3 regions of the Sphingobium sp. FW306-1B-F04DB genome follow, and region 1 is predicted to be linked to each of the others. Evidence: predicted binding sites of a transcription regulator. Region 1 holds the regulator's gene; each other region holds the start of a gene.
What was found. The regulator LexA, encoded in region 1, represses DNA repair genes until DNA is damaged. The targets are predictions, from matches to a motif close to GTTCCNCNCTTGTTCT.
Positions count from the first base shown of each region.

Region 2: the regulator LexA is predicted to act here: its motif matches at 2,931-2,946, upstream of AC3WJD_RS00310 (DNA recombination protein RmuC).
Region 3: the regulator LexA is predicted to act here: its motif matches at 2,267-2,282, upstream of AC3WJD_RS11090 (ImuA family protein).

Region 1 is NZ_JBYSXE010000017.1:34,437-40,230, forward strand. It holds gene trpC (indole-3-glycerol phosphate synthase TrpC) at 1-467, shown strand, start outside; gene moaC (cyclic pyranopterin monophosphate synthase MoaC) at 464-931, shown strand; gene AC3WJD_RS10095 (molybdopterin molybdotransferase MoeA) at 928-2,112, shown strand; gene lexA (transcriptional repressor LexA) at 2,168-2,830, shown strand; gene AC3WJD_RS10105 (ComEC/Rec2 family competence protein) at 2,824-4,950, opposite strand; gene gltX (glutamate--tRNA ligase) at 5,012-5,794, shown strand, end outside.
Region 2 is NZ_JBYSXE010000001.1:60,292-66,085, reverse strand. It holds gene AC3WJD_RS00320 (TrmH family RNA methyltransferase) at 1-595, shown strand, start outside; gene AC3WJD_RS00315 (META domain-containing protein) at 864-1,493, shown strand; gene AC3WJD_RS00310 (DNA recombination protein RmuC) at 1,498-2,913, opposite strand; gene AC3WJD_RS00305 (hypothetical protein) at 3,070-3,522, shown strand; gene def (peptide deformylase) at 3,531-4,058, opposite strand; gene recR (recombination mediator RecR) at 4,100-4,696, opposite strand; gene fmt (methionyl-tRNA formyltransferase) at 4,748-5,653, shown strand; gene truA (tRNA pseudouridine(38-40) synthase TruA) at 5,650-5,794, shown strand, end outside.
Region 3 is NZ_JBYSXE010000020.1:39,270-45,063, reverse strand. It holds gene AC3WJD_RS11095 (Y-family DNA polymerase) at 1-1,574, opposite strand, end outside; gene AC3WJD_RS11090 (ImuA family protein) at 1,465-2,262, opposite strand; gene AC3WJD_RS11085 (hypothetical protein) at 2,499-3,743, shown strand; gene AC3WJD_RS11080 (hypothetical protein) at 3,891-4,145, opposite strand; gene AC3WJD_RS11075 (N-succinylarginine dihydrolase) at 4,237-5,490, opposite strand; gene AC3WJD_RS11070 (arginine N-succinyltransferase) at 5,515-5,794, opposite strand, start outside.

The sequences.
Region 1 (5,794 bases):
CGCGCGCGGCGGTGTCGATCCCCGTACTGCGCAAGGACTTCATGGTCGATCCCTGGCAGGTGGCGGAGGCGCGCGCGCTCGGCGCCGATGCGGTCCTCATCATCGTCGCGGCGCTCGACGACGGGCTGATGGCCGAAATCGAAGCCGAGGCGATCCGCTTCGGCATGGACGCGCTGGTCGAGGTCCACGACGCCCACGAGCTCGATCGCGCCTTCAAGCTCAAGTCCCGACTGATCGGCGTGAACAATCGCGATCTCAGGGACTTCTCTGTCGATTTTGCGCGCACCTATGAACTTGTCGGTCGCGCGCCCGACGGCTGCACCTTCGTCGCCGAGAGCGGCCTCAGGACCAGCGCCGATCTCGACGCGATGGCCGAGCATGGCGTCAAATGCTTCCTCGTCGGCGAGGCGCTGATGCGCCAGGACGACGTCGAACAGGCGACGCGCGAGCTTCTGGGCGTCGCATGAGCAGGTTGACGCACCTCGACGAGACGGGCGCCGCGCGGATGGTCGATGTGTCGGGCAAGGACGCCACCGCGCGCGAGGCAGTGGCGACGGGCCGGATCACCATGTCAGGCGACGCGGCCGCCGCGATCCGCGACGGGTTGGTCAAGAAGGGCGATGTCCTCGCGGTCGCGCGCGTCGCGGGGATCATGGCCGCCAAGAAGACGAGCGAACTGATCCCGCTCTGCCACCCCCTGCCGCTCTCCTCGGTCGAAATCGACCTCGCTCCCGATGACCGTGGCGTCACCGCCACCGCCACCGCGCGAACGACTGGCCAGACCGGGGTCGAGATGGAGGCGCTGACCGCGGTCTCGGTCGCGCTCCTCACCGTCTATGACATGGCCAAGGCACTCGACCGCGGCATGGAGATCGGCGAGGTTCGGCTTATCGCCAAATCGGGCGGCAAATCGGGCGACTGGCGGGCATGAGCCTGCTGCCCGTCACCGAGGCACAGGCACGGCTCTTCGCGCTGGTGGAGCCGGTGGCGGTCGAAACCGTATCGCTCGTCGAGGCCGCGGGCCGCTGGGCGGTCGAAGATGTGACGGCACTCCGCAACCAGCCCTCCGCGGATCTTTCGGCGATGGACGGCTATGCCATCCGCTTCGCAGACCTGCCCGGCCCCTGGAGGGTGACCGGCGAAAGCGTGGCGGGCAAGGGCTATGACGGCTCGGTCGGCGCGGGCGAAGCCGTCCGCATCTTCACCGGCGCCCCGCTACCTCAAGGCGCCGATACGATCGTCATCCAGGAAGAGGTCGCGCGCGACGGCACCGCGCTGACCCTCACCGGCGAAGGCCCCGCCGCCACCGGCCAGCACGTTCGCCGCGCGGGCAGCGACTTCGCAGAGGGCGACCGGCTGATCGCCGCCGGTGACCGGCTCACGCCCGCGCGCATAGGCCTCGCCGCGATCGGCGGACACGGTACGCTCGCGGCCCGACGGCGCATCAAGGTCGCACTGATCTCGACGGGCGATGAACTCGTTCCGCCGGGCATGCCCGTCGAAGGCGCGCAACTCCCCTCGTCCAACGCGGTGATGCTGGCCGCGTTGCTCGGCGATCTTCCGGTCGACGTTCTCGACCGCGGCATCGTGCCCGACCGCCTCGACGCGCTCAGCGCCGCCTTCGGCGCAGCCCTCGACGCAGACGTGATCGTGACGACGGGCGGTGCCTCGGTCGGCGACCACGATCTCGTCCGCCCCGCGCTCGAAGCCGCGGGGGCGATGCTCGATTTCTGGAAGATCGCGATGAAGCCGGGCAAGCCGCTGATGGCGGGCCGGCTGGGCGCGGCGGTGGCACTTGGTCTGCCCGGCAATCCCGTGTCCGCCTTCGCGACTGCGATGCTGTTCCTCAGGCCGCTCGTCGCGCATCTCGCCGGCGCGCGGGATCCCTTGCCCGCCACACATCGCGCGACGCTCGAAACCGACCTTCCGCCGACCGCCGGCCGTGCCGAATATCTGCGCGGAATCTGGTCCGACGGCATTGTCCGCCCTGCGACCAGCCAGGACAGCGCCGCGATGGTTGCGCTGGCCTCGGCCAATGCATTGATCCTGCGCCCCCCGCACGCGCCCGCCGCGCCGGCCGGCGCAATCGCGGAGATCCTGCCGCTGACTTGACTTGGAATCTTTTGTTTCCTACACGTTCTCCGTTCGTTCCTTTGGAGGTGCGGTGATGCTGACGCGCAAGCAACATGAACTGATCTGTTTCATCAGCGATCGGCTCGCCGAAACGGGCGTTTCGCCTTCGTTCGAGGAAATGAAGGAAGCGCTCGACCTCAAGTCCAAGTCGGGCGTCCACCGCCTGATCAGCGCGCTCGAGGAGCGCGGCTTCATCCGCCGCCTCCCCAATCGCGCCCGCGCGCTCGAAGTGCTCAAATTGCCCGAGCGCGCCGAGGTGAAACCGATCAAGGCGCCGAGCGCCCCCGCACCGCGCGAGATTCCGATCGCCGCCAACGACGTGCTCGAGATTCCGCTGCACGGCCGCATCGCCGCGGGCATGCCGATCGAGGCGCTCGAGGGCCAGAGCACCCTCTCGGTGCCCGCCGCACTGCTGGGCTCGGGCGAACATTATGCGCTCGAGGTGTCGGGTGACTCGATGGTCGAGGCGGGGATTCTCGACGGCGACTATGCGCTGATCCGCCGCACCGACGTTGCGCGCGACGGCGAGATCGTGGTGGCACTGGTCGAGGACAGCGAGGCGACGCTCAAATATTTCCGACGCGAGGGCGCCATGGTGCGGCTCGACCCGGCCAACCGCGCCTATGATCCGCAGCGCTACAGCCCCGACCAGATCCGTATCCAGGGTCGGCTCGCGGGGCTTCTGCGCCGCTACTGATCCCCTCGGCGAGATTGCGGCAACGCTGCGGGGCGCGGCGGGTTGAGCCAGGGATGATCCCCCGGTGACTTCACCGTCTGCACGTTTTGCGACGCGAGGTGGATCGCGAGGCCGCCCGTTTGCGCGAGCAGAGTCCGATCGATCTTGAGCCAGCGTGGCTGGCAACCATCAGGCAGCCGCCGGTCGCTGACGACGATATCGGCGCCGCGGCAGGCCGCGACGAGTTCGCGCCAGGGCATGATCTGGCTGCTGCGCGTGGCGAGCAGGCGCCAGCGGCGCGTGCCGCGGATGATGTCGGCGGCGCAGGCATCGGCATTGCAGCGCGCGCCGCGCAGCGCATCGAGATCGGTCAGTTCACCCTCAAACCCGGCGCTTTCGGCGAGCGCGTCGCGGATATAGTCGCCGGCGCGCGGGCGCAGCAATGCATAGCCACCCTTGCCATCTGCAAGCGCAAGATGTCGACCGTCGTTGCTCACGAGCAGGTCGGGGCCTGGTACGGAAAGCGCCCAGATCAGGCCCACGAATAAAGGCGCCAGCCCCAGTTGGCGCACGCGCGTACGCCAAAGGCATAGCCACAGCCCGCCCGTGACCATGAGCGCGAAAGCCGGAGCGGGCATGACAGGGAGCGCGGCGACCGCGCCCGGCGCTTCTGCGACCCAGCGCGCCAGCCCGAGCAGCAGCGCCAGCGCCTTGCCCGTCAACCACCAGAGGGGTTCGCCGAGTCCGACAAGGTCGCAGACAAGCGCCAGGCCCTCGAGCGGCATGATGATGAAGGTCGTGAGCGGAATCGCGACGATATTGGCAAAGGCGCCATAAACACCCGACTTGTGGAAATGGAACAGCGCGATCGGGGTCAGCGCGATCTCTACCGCAATTCCGGTCAACAGCAATCCGAGCAGCAATCGGCCAAGGCGCATCACAATCGCCTCGTCGCGTCGCGACAGTAGTGCGCGAACGCCCGTATGTTCGTGCAGCGCGACCAGCGCAGTGACCGCCGCGAAACTCATCTGAAAGCTGGGCCCCGCGATCGACTCGGGCCAGAGCAGCAGCACGAACAGCGCCCCCGCCGCAATCAGGCGAAGTGTGATCGCCTCGCGTCCGATCGCGATCCCGCCAAGCACCAACAGCGCCGCGATGCAAGATCGGATCGTCGGCACCTCGGCACCAGTCAGCAATGTATAGCCGATCCCCGCCAAGGCTCCCGCCCCCGCGGAAATCAGTGGCAGCGGCCAGTGCAGCGCGAGCCTGGGGCTGAGCGCGAGCAACCGCATCATGATCAGCATCGTGGCGGCAACCACTGCGGTCACATGCAGTCCGCTGATTGAGAGCAGGTGCGCAAGGCCACTGCGCCGCATCGCCTCGACATCTTCTTCGGTAATTGCCCCGCGATCGCCCGTCGCAAGTGTGGCGGCGATCGCACCCTCGTCACCGCCCACCGAATCGCGCACATGCCGCGTCAGCCGGGCGCGGAAACCGGCGCCCAAGGCGTCGGGCGCGGGCGATACAATCGCGGGCGCCCCCAGTGCCTTGCCAGTCCCGCCGATGCCTGAAAACCAGGCGAGGCGCGAATAATCATAGGCACCCGGCACCGCGGCTTCGGGAGGCGGCATGATCCGCGCACGCAAGGAAACCTTGGCGCCCCGCGCGATTTGCGGCGATGCATCCGCCTCATCGATATTGACGCGCACCCGGTCCGGCAGTTCGGGCGCCTCGATCGGTGCGAGCAGCAGGCGGACCACGCCGCGTGCCGGGAGCGGTTCGGCGGCGAGAACCTGACCGCGAAACTGGGTCACCGCCGGTTGCTCGAGCACGGGCGCGGCAACGCTGTCCGCGCGCCACCAGATGAGCGCGCACCCCGATGCCGCCATGACGCCAATCCAGAACAACCCCCTACCCACGCGGCGCGAAAACCCGATCGCCGCGCCGCCGAGCGCAACCGCCAAAGCCACGAGGAGGAACGCGACCCAACCCGTGCGCATGGGAATCCAGAACCAGGCCGCGATGCCGATCCCCAACGCCACGGGAATCCACAGAGCGAGTTGATCTCGCTCGGCCTCGAGCCAGTTTTCCAGCCATGTCGTAACGTCGCCGGACGCGCGCGATCGGGCCTTTTGCAGCATCGGAAAACCCGTGCTAGGGGCGTGCCCGGTCGTTCTGGCCATCCTGCTTATAGTGGAGAACATGCGCGTGGGCGCAAGCGTTGAAACTCAGCCTGTTGTAACCCGGTTCGCACCGTCGCCCACCGGCTTCCTCCATATCGGAGGCGCGCGCACCGCGCTGTTCAACTGGCTGTTCGCGCGGCACCATGGCGGCAAGTTCCTGCTCCGTATCGAGGATACTGACCGCGCGCGTTCGACCGACGCCGCGATCGAGGCGATTCTCGACGGCATGAAGTGGCTGAACCTCGATTGGGATGGCGACGCGGTTTACCAGTTCGCGCGCGCCTCGCGCCATGCGGAGGTCGCCAATGCGATGCTGGCGCGCGGCGCTGCCTATCGCTGCTATCTGACCCCCGACGAGCTGGCGCAGATGCGCGCCGAGGCTCAGGCGGCGAAGCAGCCGCTGCGCATCCGCTCGCCCTGGCGCGACAAGGTCCCCAGCGATCCCGACGCGCCCCACGTCATCCGCCTCAAGGCACCCATCGAGGGCGCGACCACGATCCGCGACCATGTCCAGGGCGAGGTCACCGTGCAGAATGCCGAAATCGACGATCTCGTGCTTCTCCGCTCGGACGGCATACCAACGTATATGCTTGCGGTGGTGGTCGACGACCACGACATGGGGGTCACGCATGTCATCCGTGGTGACGATCACTTGAACAACGCCTTCCGCCAGTTGCCGATCTATCGCGCCATGGGCTGGCCCGAGCCCGAATATGCGCATATCCCGCTGATCCACGGCAGCGACGGCGCTAAGCTATCCAAGCGCCATGGTGCGCTGGGGGTCGACGCCTATCGCGACGAA
Region 2 (5,794 bases), on a different contig from region 1:
GACCGAAGCCGCGGGCGGCGACGTCATCGAGACGATTCCCGACATCCTCCACAAGCTTTCGGGCAAGGAAAACCCGCAGACGGTGATCGGCGTTTATCCCGACATGCTGACCCCGCTCGATCAGCTTGACCGCAATGTCGCTGACATCTGGATCGTCGCGCAGTCGCTCAGGGATCCGGGCAATCTCGGTACAATCCTGCGCACGGGTGATGCGGTCGGCGCGGGCGGGCTTATCCTCGTTGACGACTGCGTCGACCCCTTTTCCGTAGAGGCAGTGCGCGCCAGCATGGGTGCACTGTTCACGCAGAAGATCACGACGGCACGTTGGCCCGAATTCCTGGCCTGGCTGCGAAGCGGGCCGGGGCAACTGATCGGCACCAGTCTCAATACCGATCACGATTATCAGGCGCCGCGCTACGAGAGCCCGGCGTTTCTCTTGGTTGGCAATGAATCTCAGGGACTTCCGTCAAGCTACGAAAATAATTGCGATATCCTTGTAAAGATGCCGATGATGGGCAAGGCTGACAGCCTCAACGCCGCGATCGCCACCGCGGTGATGGCCTATGAGTTGCTCAATCAGAAACGCGCCCGCTAGAGCGGCACGCGTTAAGTCGGGTTCAGTGCTCCTGCGAAAGCAGGAGCCCATCTGTTCGGGCGGCTGTTGTTTGCAGCATGGGCTCCGGGTCAAGCCCGGAGCACAGGTAGGGACATGGCTCAGATTTGGCACACGCCGCCCTAGGGGAACCAACACGCGATTTCGTTGTTGAAGCGACATGAAAATCGCTCTGCCTCTTGCCACCCTACTGCTCATCGCCTGCACCGCGAACAGCCCGGGCCCGCAACAGCCTGTGGCCCCGGTAGCCGTGAACTACCGTGCAATCGGCACCGAGCCGGGCTGGACGGTGGCGATATCGCCTGCGCAGATCGACTATCAGGGCGATTATGGTGCGACGCGCATCACCCTGCCCCGCCCCCAGCTGCGCACCAGCTTCAACGGGCACCGCTATGAAGCCAAGGACGAGGTGCATTCGCTTGTGGTCGATGTCACGCATGTCCGATGCAGCGACGGGATGAGCGATCGCGTCTATCCCGACAGCGTGATGGTGATCGCCGACGGCAAGACCGTGAAGGGTTGCGGCGGGGCCGTGATCCCGCCGGCGGCGCTGGCCGGCACCAGTTGGTCGATCGCGAGCATAGCTGGCAGCGCGGTGCCCGAGGACGGCAGGCCGGCAAGTCTCGCCTTTACCGGCGACCGGCTGAGCGGCAGCAGCGGCTGCAACCGTTTTTCGGGCAGCTATACGCAGACCGGGGACAGATTGAGCCTGGCACAGGTCGCCTCGACCAAGATGGCCTGCGCGGCACCCGCGATGGAGCAGGAGCGCAAGCTGTTCACAATCCTGTCCGGAGACGTGACGGAGCACTATCGCGACGGCGACACGCTCGTCATCTCGGGCCGTGACGGCGGCGAAATAGTCCTCAAGCGCGCAATCTGAGGCCCTATTCGGCCGCGTCCTGCTTGCGCTCTTCGATCTCGGCGGGCGACGGCAGAAGCTCGGTCGGCTGACGCGCGAGCGTGTCGACGCTTTCCATCGCCTCGATCTCTTTCGCGCCCGTCTCGACATTGAGGTCGCGGAACTTGCGTCCCGTTACCAGCACGCGCCCCTCGAAGCTCGCGACGAACTTGTTGTAGTTGTCCACCGCGCTGTTGAGTCCGCCGCCGACGCGCTTGAGATGGCCCGCGACCGTGACGAGCCGCTCGTACATCTCCTTGCCCAGAGCCCCGATCTGCTGCGCCTCCTCGGCGAGCTTCTCCTGCCGCCAGACGCTGGCGACGGTCCGCGCGATCGCGACGAGGTTGGTCGGCGTTGCGAGCAACACGCGGCGCTCGAACGCCCACTCCCACAGGCCGTCGTCCTGTTCGAGCGCGGCCGACAGGAAATGTTCCCCCGGAATGTACATCACGACATAGTCGGCGGCCTTGCCGAAGCGTTCCCAATAGCTTTTCTCGCCGAGCTGGCGCGCATGGTTCCGGATCGATGCCGCGTGCGATTTCAGATGGTTGAGCCGCGTTGTTTCATCGACTTCTTCGGATGCATCGAGATAGGCGGATAGTGAGCATTTGGCGTCGATCACCAGTTCGCGACCACCGGGGAGGCGCACGATCACGTCAGGGCGCAGTCTGCCGTCATCGGTGTCGACCGAAACTTCGGTACGGAAATCGGCATGCGGCGAGAGACCCGCCTGTTCGAGCACGTTGCGCAGCGACTGTTCGCCCCAGCGCCCCCGCGCCTTGGGGCTCGAACGCAGCGCGTTGACGAGACGCGCGGCCTCGTCCTTCACCTGCCCCTGCCCCACGCGCACCTGATCCACCTGCTCGCGCAACATCGCATAGCTGTCGACGCGATCTTTTTCGACGCGCTGCAGCCCTTCCTCATAGCGCTTGAGCGTGGTTTCGACGGGGGTGAGCAGCGCCTTCAACTGCGCCTCGCTCTTTTCGCCCGCCTGATGGAAGCGCTGGTCGGCGCGATCGAGGAATTGGCGCTGCGCCTCGCTCAGCAGCTTCTGCCCGACCTCGCTGAACTGCGCCGAAAGCGCCTCCTTGGCCTCGAGCAGTGCCTTGATCTGATCCTGCAGCGCCTGTTCGCGCGCGGCACGCTCGGCGCGCAGTGCGGCGACTTCGGTCCGCGCCGCCTCGCGCTCGCTCGATGCCTCGGCCAATGCCTGCTGGAGCAGCGGCACCGCCTTGGCGCGCTCCTCGGCGCCCGCCAGATCGGTTATTGCCTTGCGGAAATTGTCGAGATGCTGGTCGCGCTCGCCCCGCGCGGCCGCGGTCGAACGCCCGCCCAGGAACCAGCCAAGCCCGAGCCCCGTCAACAGCGCGACGACGACAGCAAGCATCACAACAGGCGTTATCATCACTCAGCCCCGCAAGAACATTAAGTGAACCTTTGCCCGTTTGGAGCCCGGCTGGCAAGCGGTGGCGTCCCCCAAATCGGCTCATCGCGGTGACGGTGCGCTCGGTCGGCTAAAAGACTGGCGGATGCGCCACGGCTTGGGCAGGATCGAAGCATGAAGCCAGTCACCGTTGCGATCGCCCTTCTGGCGCTGCTTGCCGCCTGCCAGAAATCCGAACCCGAACAGAAGAATGAGTCCGACAACACCGCTTCCGCGCCAACCAACGCGGTCGCACCGGCTCCGCCTCCCGCCAATGCCCTGCCGCCGGCGGATGCCAATCTTCGTTTCGTTGGCACCTGGGCGGCGGACAAGGATCTGTGCGCGGGTGGCGCCTGGCGCTTCACCGAGCGCGGGGTCGGCACCGCAGGCGAGGTTTCGTGCGACTTCGACCGGATCAACCCGGTGCCGGGCGGCTATGACATCGCCGCGATGTGTCGCGCCGAAGGCGAGGAAATGCGCAATACGCTGCGGCTGCGCTTCGCCGAGTCGGCGGGTGCGATGATGGTGGAGGCCGACCGCATCTTTCAGCCGATCGGCCTGATCTATTGCGGGCCGGCGCCGGGCTGAGGCTTGCCTCAGGCCGCGTTCTTGCGCGCCTTGGCCAGCTTCTTGAGGATCATGTCCTTCTTCAGCTTCGACAGATGGTCGATGAAGAGGATGCCCTCGAGATGGTCCATCTCGTGCTGGATGCAGGTCGCGAGCAGCCCATCGAGGCGTTCCTCGTGCGGATTGCCATCATAGTCGAGCCAGCGCGCGCTGATTTCGGCGGGGCGGATGACATCGGCATATTGATCAGGCACCGACAGGCAACCTTCCGAATAGACCGCCATCTCCTCGGAAGGATCGAACAGTTCGGGGTTGATGAACACCAGCGGCTTGCGGACCACGGGGCCGCCCTCTTCCTCGGGTTCCTGTAGGTCGATGACGAGCACGCGCTTGGGCACGCCCACCTGAATCGCCGCGAGCCCGATTCCGGGCGCGTCGTACATCGTCTCGAACATGTCGTCGATGAGCGCACGGAGTTCATCGTCGACCTTGTCGACGGGCGTGGAAATCGTGCGCAGACGCGGGTCGGGCGTCTCGAGGATCGGAAGAATGGCCATGAGGGCTAATTAGTCGCAGCAGTCCGGCTTTTCAACCGCGCTCAGGCGACGGGACGACGCGCGCGCAACGCCTGCGCCAGCGTGCCTTCGTCGAGATAGTCGAGCTCGCCGCCGACGGGCAGGCCGTGCGCAAGCTGCGTGATCCGCACGGGATATTGCTCGATACGCTCGGCGATATAGTGCGCGGTCGTCTGTCCCTCGAGCGTGGCGTTCATCGCTAGCACGACCTCGTCGATGCCGCCCGCGGCGATGCGGCGGATCAGGCTGTCGATTGCCAGGTCTTCGGGCCGCACACCCTCGAGCGCCGAAAGCCGCCCACCGAGGACATGGAACTTGCCCGGGAACAGCCGCGACCGATCGAGCGCCCAGAGGTCGGACACTTCCTCCACCACGCACAGCGCGCGCGAATCGCGGCGCGGGTCGGTGCACACGCCGCACGGATTGACGGTATCGACATTGCCGCAGATGCCGCAGGTGTCGAGCCGTTCGTTTACCACCTCGAGCGCGCGGAGCAGCGGCGCCATCGCACTTTCGCGCTTCTTGAGCAGATAGAGCACCGCGCGGCGCGCCGATCGCGGTCCCAATCCGGGGAGACGCGCCAGCGCCTGGGTGAGCATTTCGATCTCGGGTGATGCCATGCGCTCAGATAAGGGCTTGCACTCCCTTCTGCCAAGCGGTTGAGAGACATCATGCGCATAGCCTTCATGGGAACCCCCGAATTCGCTGTCCCGACGCTCGATGCACTGGTCACCGCGGGCCATGATGTCGTGGCAGTCTACAGCCAGCCGCCGCGCCGTGCGGGGCGCGGAAAGGCGCTGTCGCCCTCTCCCGTTCATCGTCGTGCCTTAGAACTGGGCATCGTCGTCATGACGCCACTTTCGCTCAAGGGCGCGGAAGAACAGGCGAAATTCGCGGCGCTCGGTCTCGATGCCGCGGTGGTCGCTGCCTATGGCCTGATCCTGCCGCGCGCGATCCTCGACGCGCCGAAGCTGGGTTGCCTCAACGTCCACGCCTCGCTGCTGCCGCGCTGGCGGGGTGCCGCGCCAATCCACCGTGCGATCCTCGCGGGCGACGCAGTGACGGGCGTGACGATCATGGACATGGAAACGGGGCTCGATACCGGGCCAATGCGCGCGAAGGTGGAAACGCCGGTGGATCGCAAGACCGCAGGCGCGCTGACCGACGAACTTGCCGAAAAGGGCGCGGCGCTGATGGTCGAAGTCTTGTCCAACCCCGTTGCCTATCCCTGCAAACCCCAGCCCGACGACGGCGTCACCTATGCCGCCAAGATCGAGAAGGCCGAGGCGCGGCTCGATTTCACGCAGTCCGCCGAAGTGGTCGAGCGCCAGATCCGGGCATTCAACCCCGCACCGGGCGCATTTTTCGAGCTCAACGGCGAGCGCATCCGCATCCTCGAAGCACAGCCGGAGCCCGGTTCGGGCACCGCGGGCACGGTGAACGACGACGCGCTCGGCATCGCCTGCGGGTCGGGCGTATTGCGTCCGCTGCTGGTTCAGCGCGCCGGGCGCAGCGCCATGACGCCCGTCGAACTGCTGCGCGGCTTTGCGATCGCAGCGGGAACGCGGCTCGAATGACGCGCTTCGCGCTCACCGTCGAGTTCGATGGCCGCCCTTTCATGGGCTGGCAGCGTCAGGCGCACGGCCCCAGCGTGCAAGCGGCGATCGAGGATGCCGCCGACACGATATTGGGTCATGCCGTCACGCTCCATTGTGCCG
Region 3 (5,794 bases), on a different contig from region 1:
GCGAACAGCCCGTGCATGTACCAGCCGGGATCGGGCTTTTCGTCGTACAGCCCGTGGCGGAAGATCCAGTAGCGGCGGCCGCGCGCGTCCTCGACGCGGTAATAGTCACGCGTGAGGCCCGGCCTGTCGGTGGCGCCGTCGCGCCTGCGCCACCATTCGGTCGCGATCCGCTCGGGCCCCTCGAAGCGGCGAACCTCGTGAAGGATGCGGCGCCAGCGAAAGCGGTGTGGCGGGCCGTCGGGAACCTCGGCGATTACCTCGATCGGCTGGGGCGGGTCGAACAGGTGGAGCGGGCGCATCGGCGGATCGCCGGGGGCGGACACGGGCCAGGCTGTGCTGGGGCCATGCGTTTCGACCGCGGGCAGCGCGAGCTGCGACTGTTCGGGAATATGCGTGTCGCGCGGGGTGAAGCGACGGACGCGATTGCGGCCCAGCCGCGTGCTCAACTGGTCGATCAGCGCAGCCACCTGCGCCTCGTTGGTCGATCCGCCCTCCAGCCTGAGTTGTGCGGCTGCGAGTGGTTCGATCGCGGGCACGGCGAGCCGGATCATGTCGAAGCCGAACCCCGGATCGATCGGATCGCGCAAGGCCTCGATCCGCTCGCGGAAAAGCCGCATAACGCGTTTCGGATCGCGCGACGGCTGGCCCGTCTCGATCGCTAGCGTGCGTGCGAGCCCGTCGCTACGGAAGAAGGTCGCCTCGAATCCCCGCCCGCCGCATTTGCGTTCCTCGAGCTGCTTCGCGGCTTCGACCATGAGCTCACCCAAGGCTGTCAGCGCGTATTCGGTGCGTGCGATTGGCTCGGCGAAACGGCGCTCGGCAAGAATGCGCGGCGGCGCGCGGCGTGGTCTGATCGGCCGGTCGGCTTCACCCAGCAGATGGCGCAGCGCCTCGACCGCATCGCTGCCGAAACGCGCGGCAATCCCCGTCATCGGGCGGACGGCCAGATCGCCGATTGTCTTCAATCCCGCGCGGATCAGTCCCTGCGTCGCCTCGGGCTCAAGCCCCAGCGCGGCGACGGGGAGGCGCCTGAGCGCCGCGGCTTCGTCCACGGCGGGCAACGCCTGATGCCGCGCCAGCGCGTGCGCCGCGGCGGGCGTGGCGGCGATCGCATGGCGCAAGGTCAGGCCGAGCGCGGCGCAACGTTCCTCGATATCCACAGAAAGCGCGGCTTCGCCGCTGAAGAGATGCGTGCATCCCGCGATGTCGAGGATCAGCCCGTCGGGTGGATCGAGCGCCACCATCGGTGTGTAGCGCAGGCAGCCATCGGCAAGCCGCTCGAGCCAGTCCTGATCCGCATGGTCGTCGCGCTCGAAGACCTGAAGATCGGGCACGCGCGCGCGCGCATCGGCGAGTGCGATCCCCGGCGTCAGCCCGAGTATCTGCGCGCGCCGGTCGACTGCCGAAAGCCTGAGCGCACCCTTGATCTTCTCGACAAAGGCGAAGGGGGCATCGGGATGGCTCTCAAGCGCTGCGGCGCAGTTCTGCGGCGGCCGGCGCCTCAGCCGATCCGTGGGGAGAAAGGGGAACCAGAGCGCCAGATAGCGCCGGTTCGCGGAAGAGGCATTGGTCACGGTCCCACTCCACGCGCCAGCACATGCCCGATGGACCCGTACGCCGGCGCAGTAATTCGATTTCGAAGAGCGCCGGTCCGGGCGCATTGGCTTCCAGCGCAGAGGATTCGGCGGCGCGCACCGCCCAGCGCGTGTCGGCCGCGCTGGGGACGGGGGCGGCGTCGATCCTGAGCAGGATCAGCGTTACCCCCGATTGCTCGGCGGCGAGCGCCAGCCGCCGGCTCGCGGTAAGGTCGAGCAGGGGGCTCTTTCCCCAGCATTCAATGACCACTGCGCCAAGACCTGTACAACGTGCCGCGTCCGCCGCACCACGCAGCAGCGCGCGGGGGTCGGGCGCGAGCGCGAGCAACAGCGTATCGGGATTGCCGCCGAGTTCGGCCAGACCGGGAGCAAAGAATCGTCCCGAGCGCCGCTCCGCGTCATCGGTCCTGAGCCACAATATCGGCGCTTGGTCATGGCGTGCGCGCAACGCGAGCATTGCTGCAAAGCCCGATGCGCTGGCTGCATCGTCGCACTCACCTGCGAAAAGCTCGTGAAGTCGCCCGCGCGCCAGCCCGCCGCCCAGCGCGGCGTCGAGCGCCCCGTGCCCCGTCGCGAAGTGTCCGTCCTGAAGGGTGTGCCCGGTCGCTCCCGCAATACGGGCAATGCGCCGGCGCAACCGGGCGAGGTGATCGGACGACTCTCTCATCAATGTTCCTGTTATGTTCTAAATGCGCCTTTCAGGGGCTAGCTGTCAAGCAAAGGCGTCTTGGTCGCATCCACGTCGTGCCTGGGCTGAAAATCATCCCGCCATCGGGAAAAATTGCGCACACCGGCGCAGCTGTGCGCTGGCGCATTGCGGAGGGGCACGCGGTCCAGTAGTTACGCAGATACAACATCGTGCTGGAAACACGGCCGGGTCGCGCAGATTTCAGGGAGCTTTGCATGAACCGGTACACACGAATTGCACTGATTTCGGGCGTCGCGCTGACGGGGAGCTGGATCGCCTTCGGCCCCGGCATTGCCCAAAAGACGGCGAGCACGCCGCCGATCGCGCGCTATGTCATGAACGTCAGCACGACGACTGGCATGGCGGGCATGCAGGGCGGCGCCAGCAGTGCCATCAGCATGATGATGGGCGGCGGGGCCTCGAATCGCGAGATGCACACTGTCGAACTGCGGCTCGGCTCGCGCAACGCTGCCACGCCGGGCGCACCCAAGGCCGATCACTTCCCGCCCGACGCCGCCAGGATGGGCAAGGCGCTGCCGCTCATCACGCCCACTGGCGGGACGTCGGAAACGCCGCCCCAATCCTATGAGCGCCCCAAGGGACGGTTGCTGCTCTATTGGGGGTGCGGCGCGAAGGCGGGGCCGGGCCAGCCCGTGATCATCGATTTCGCCAAGCTGGCCGCGGGGCAGATGCCGCCCAACCTCTTCTCGACGCGTGTGCCAGTCGACTACGGCCCCAGTTCGTCGAACAGCAAGACTTTCGGCCACTGGCCCAATGCCAAGGGTGGCCAACAGCCCGGCAAGGGCTCGTCGCTCCTCGGCGAACACCGCATCGCCGGCAACTACACGCCCGAGATCAAGTTCAGCCTCGCGCAGGACTATATGCCGGGCATCGTTGGCCGCGCGAGCGAACAGGCGGGCGCGACCAATATCAGCTGGAATGCCGTCACCGGCGCGACCGGCTATTATGCCTGGGCGGTGGGCGCCAAGAGCGATGGCGGCAATTCGGGTGATTTCGTGTGGTGGTCGTCCTCGGCTACACGCGAGTTCGGCGGCGGGCTGTGGGATTGGCTGCCCCCCGAGACCGTGCGGCGCCTGATCACCGAAAAGGTGGTGATGCCCCCGACGCAGACAAGCTGCACCATCCCCGCCGAGGTCAAGGCGGCGGCATCGGGATTCCTGATGTCCAACCTCAACGCCTATGGCCCCGAGGCCAATTTCGCCTATCCGCCGCGTCCGGCAAATGCTGCGACGCCATGGAAGCTCGAATGGACGACGCGGGTCCGCTTCCGCTCGACGACGATGTGGATGATCGGCGGGCCCGATATGGGCGAGATGTCGGCGGCCACGGATGACTCGGGCGAGGCGCAGCCGCAGAAGAAGTGCAAGAAGAAGCGCGGGCTGGGCGGTGCCCTGGGCGGCGTGATCGGCGGCGCGCTGGGCGTCGGCGACGGCTGCTGAGCCTGTGCCGGCACCGTGAAACAACGGGCTGACGCGATCATCGCGCTGCTTGCCGGCACGGCCTTTTTCGCATTCGGCGTCGGGATCGCAATGGCGGTCCCGGCGCTTTTCCTTGTCGGCGGAGCGGCCGCTGCGACGGCGGCGGTGCTATGGGTGTTGCGGACTGACGCCTGAGCCAGACATGGTGGCGGCGCGCTTGGCGGCGAGCGCGTCGAAGATCATCGCCCCCGCCATGAACACCGCGCCAGTGCAGGCAAGGCACAGCAGATAGCCGCCATATCCTGGAAACTGCGTCAGATAGTGCTTGCCGCGCTCCATCGCGCCCAGCGAGAGCGCGTAGATGATAAGGCAGGCTTCGAAACGGGTCTTGATGACGAAAAGGCGCTTGATCCGGGTCCACATGCCAAAACTAAAGCAAGGGGCGGGCCAGTCCCGGATTCCCGGACCAATTTCTTAACGATCATGGTTATCTGTAAGTTAATCCGACAGCGGTTCAGCCCAGCTCTGCCAGATCGAGCGCCTCGAGCAGCGCGCGCCGTGCGGTGCGCACCCGATCGACGAGCGCAGACGAATTGATCGCGCCGGCATCGATCGTCTCGGGCCAATGCGTCGCTACGACCCCCTCGATCCGCCGCAGCTTCTCCTCGTCCACCAGGAAGCGTGGGTCCACGGTGGCGGGATCGCAGACCACGCGCAGCCGCAGGCAGGCAGGGCCGCCGCCATTGGCCATCGACTGGCGGACATCGACGGGTTCGAGCCGACGGATCGGGCCGTTGCCTGCGACATGTTCCTGCAGCCATTCCCAGACCGCGGGCGTGTCGCGCGCCTCGGTAGGGAGGACGAGCGCCATGCCGCCGGCACCGGGCAGGCTCACCAGCTGCGCGTTGAACAGATAGGAGGTGATCGCTTCGGCCAGGCTGACGCGGGCTGCAGGCACCTCGACGATCTCCACCTCGGGCATCAGGCGGCGCAGGTCGGCATAGAAGCCTTCCTTGTCCGCAAAGGCGTTTTCATGCGTGAAGAGCACGCGTTCATTGGCAACCGCGACGACATCGTTGTGGAAGGCGCCCGCGGCGATCGCTTCTTCCGACTGCTGGACAAAAAGCGTGCGTTCCATGTCGAGCCAGTGGCGACGCGCGACGGCCTTCGACGCCTCGATATGCTGGCGCGCTGGGTAGGGGCCACCGCTCCTGCCATAGACGAACACCTCGACTCCGGGCTCGTCATGGCTTGCGCAGAGCCGCATGTGATTGGCCGCGCCTTCATCGCCAAATGGCGCCGGAACGGGGCCATGGACCGCGAACGCGGTGCCTGCGAAAGCCAGGCGAAGCTGTGCGAGCGTGCCGGGCCATTCATGACTGCGGTGCGGCATCGTCACAAGATTGGCGACCGTGAGATGGCACTTGCCGTCGGTTGTGTCGGGCGCCGGCGATACCGTCGCGGCGTTGGCGGCCCACATCGAAGAAGCGGAGAAGGAACAGGCGCGGACATGCGGTTCGGCGGTGTCGAAATCGGTGCTGAGGCTGTCGAGCCAGTCGGTATCGGGGCGGTCATGCGGCAGGAGGATGCCCTGTGTCAGTCCGAGCGCGATATTGGCGCGCATCTTGGCGAGCCCCTGCAGCGCCGCGGCGCGCGGTTGCGAGAGATGGCCGGCGTTCTTCGCCGAGGCAAGGTTGCCGAGACTGAGGCCCGCATAGTTGTGGCTCGGTCCAATGATGCCGTCGAAATTGATTTCCCTGAGCGACATTCAGAACTCCGTTTGAAAGCCGTGCTACCAGCGCGCCACGTGCGCGATCGTGTCGCCGATACCGACGCCCAGTGCCGCCGCACCCTCGGCATCGATCGCGATGCCGCCACCTTCATGGCGCTCGATAAAGGCATAGGTCGCCCTGTAATCGGCCAGCCGACCGTGCGCGGCGAGCACCTTTTCGCCGCCTTCACTGCCGATCGCGACAATCTCCGAATCCTCGGCTTCCTGGATCGAGCGGATCGCGTCGGTGCGCGCGGTCATCGTCGGGCCGCCGTCGAAAATGTCGATATAATTCTCGAAG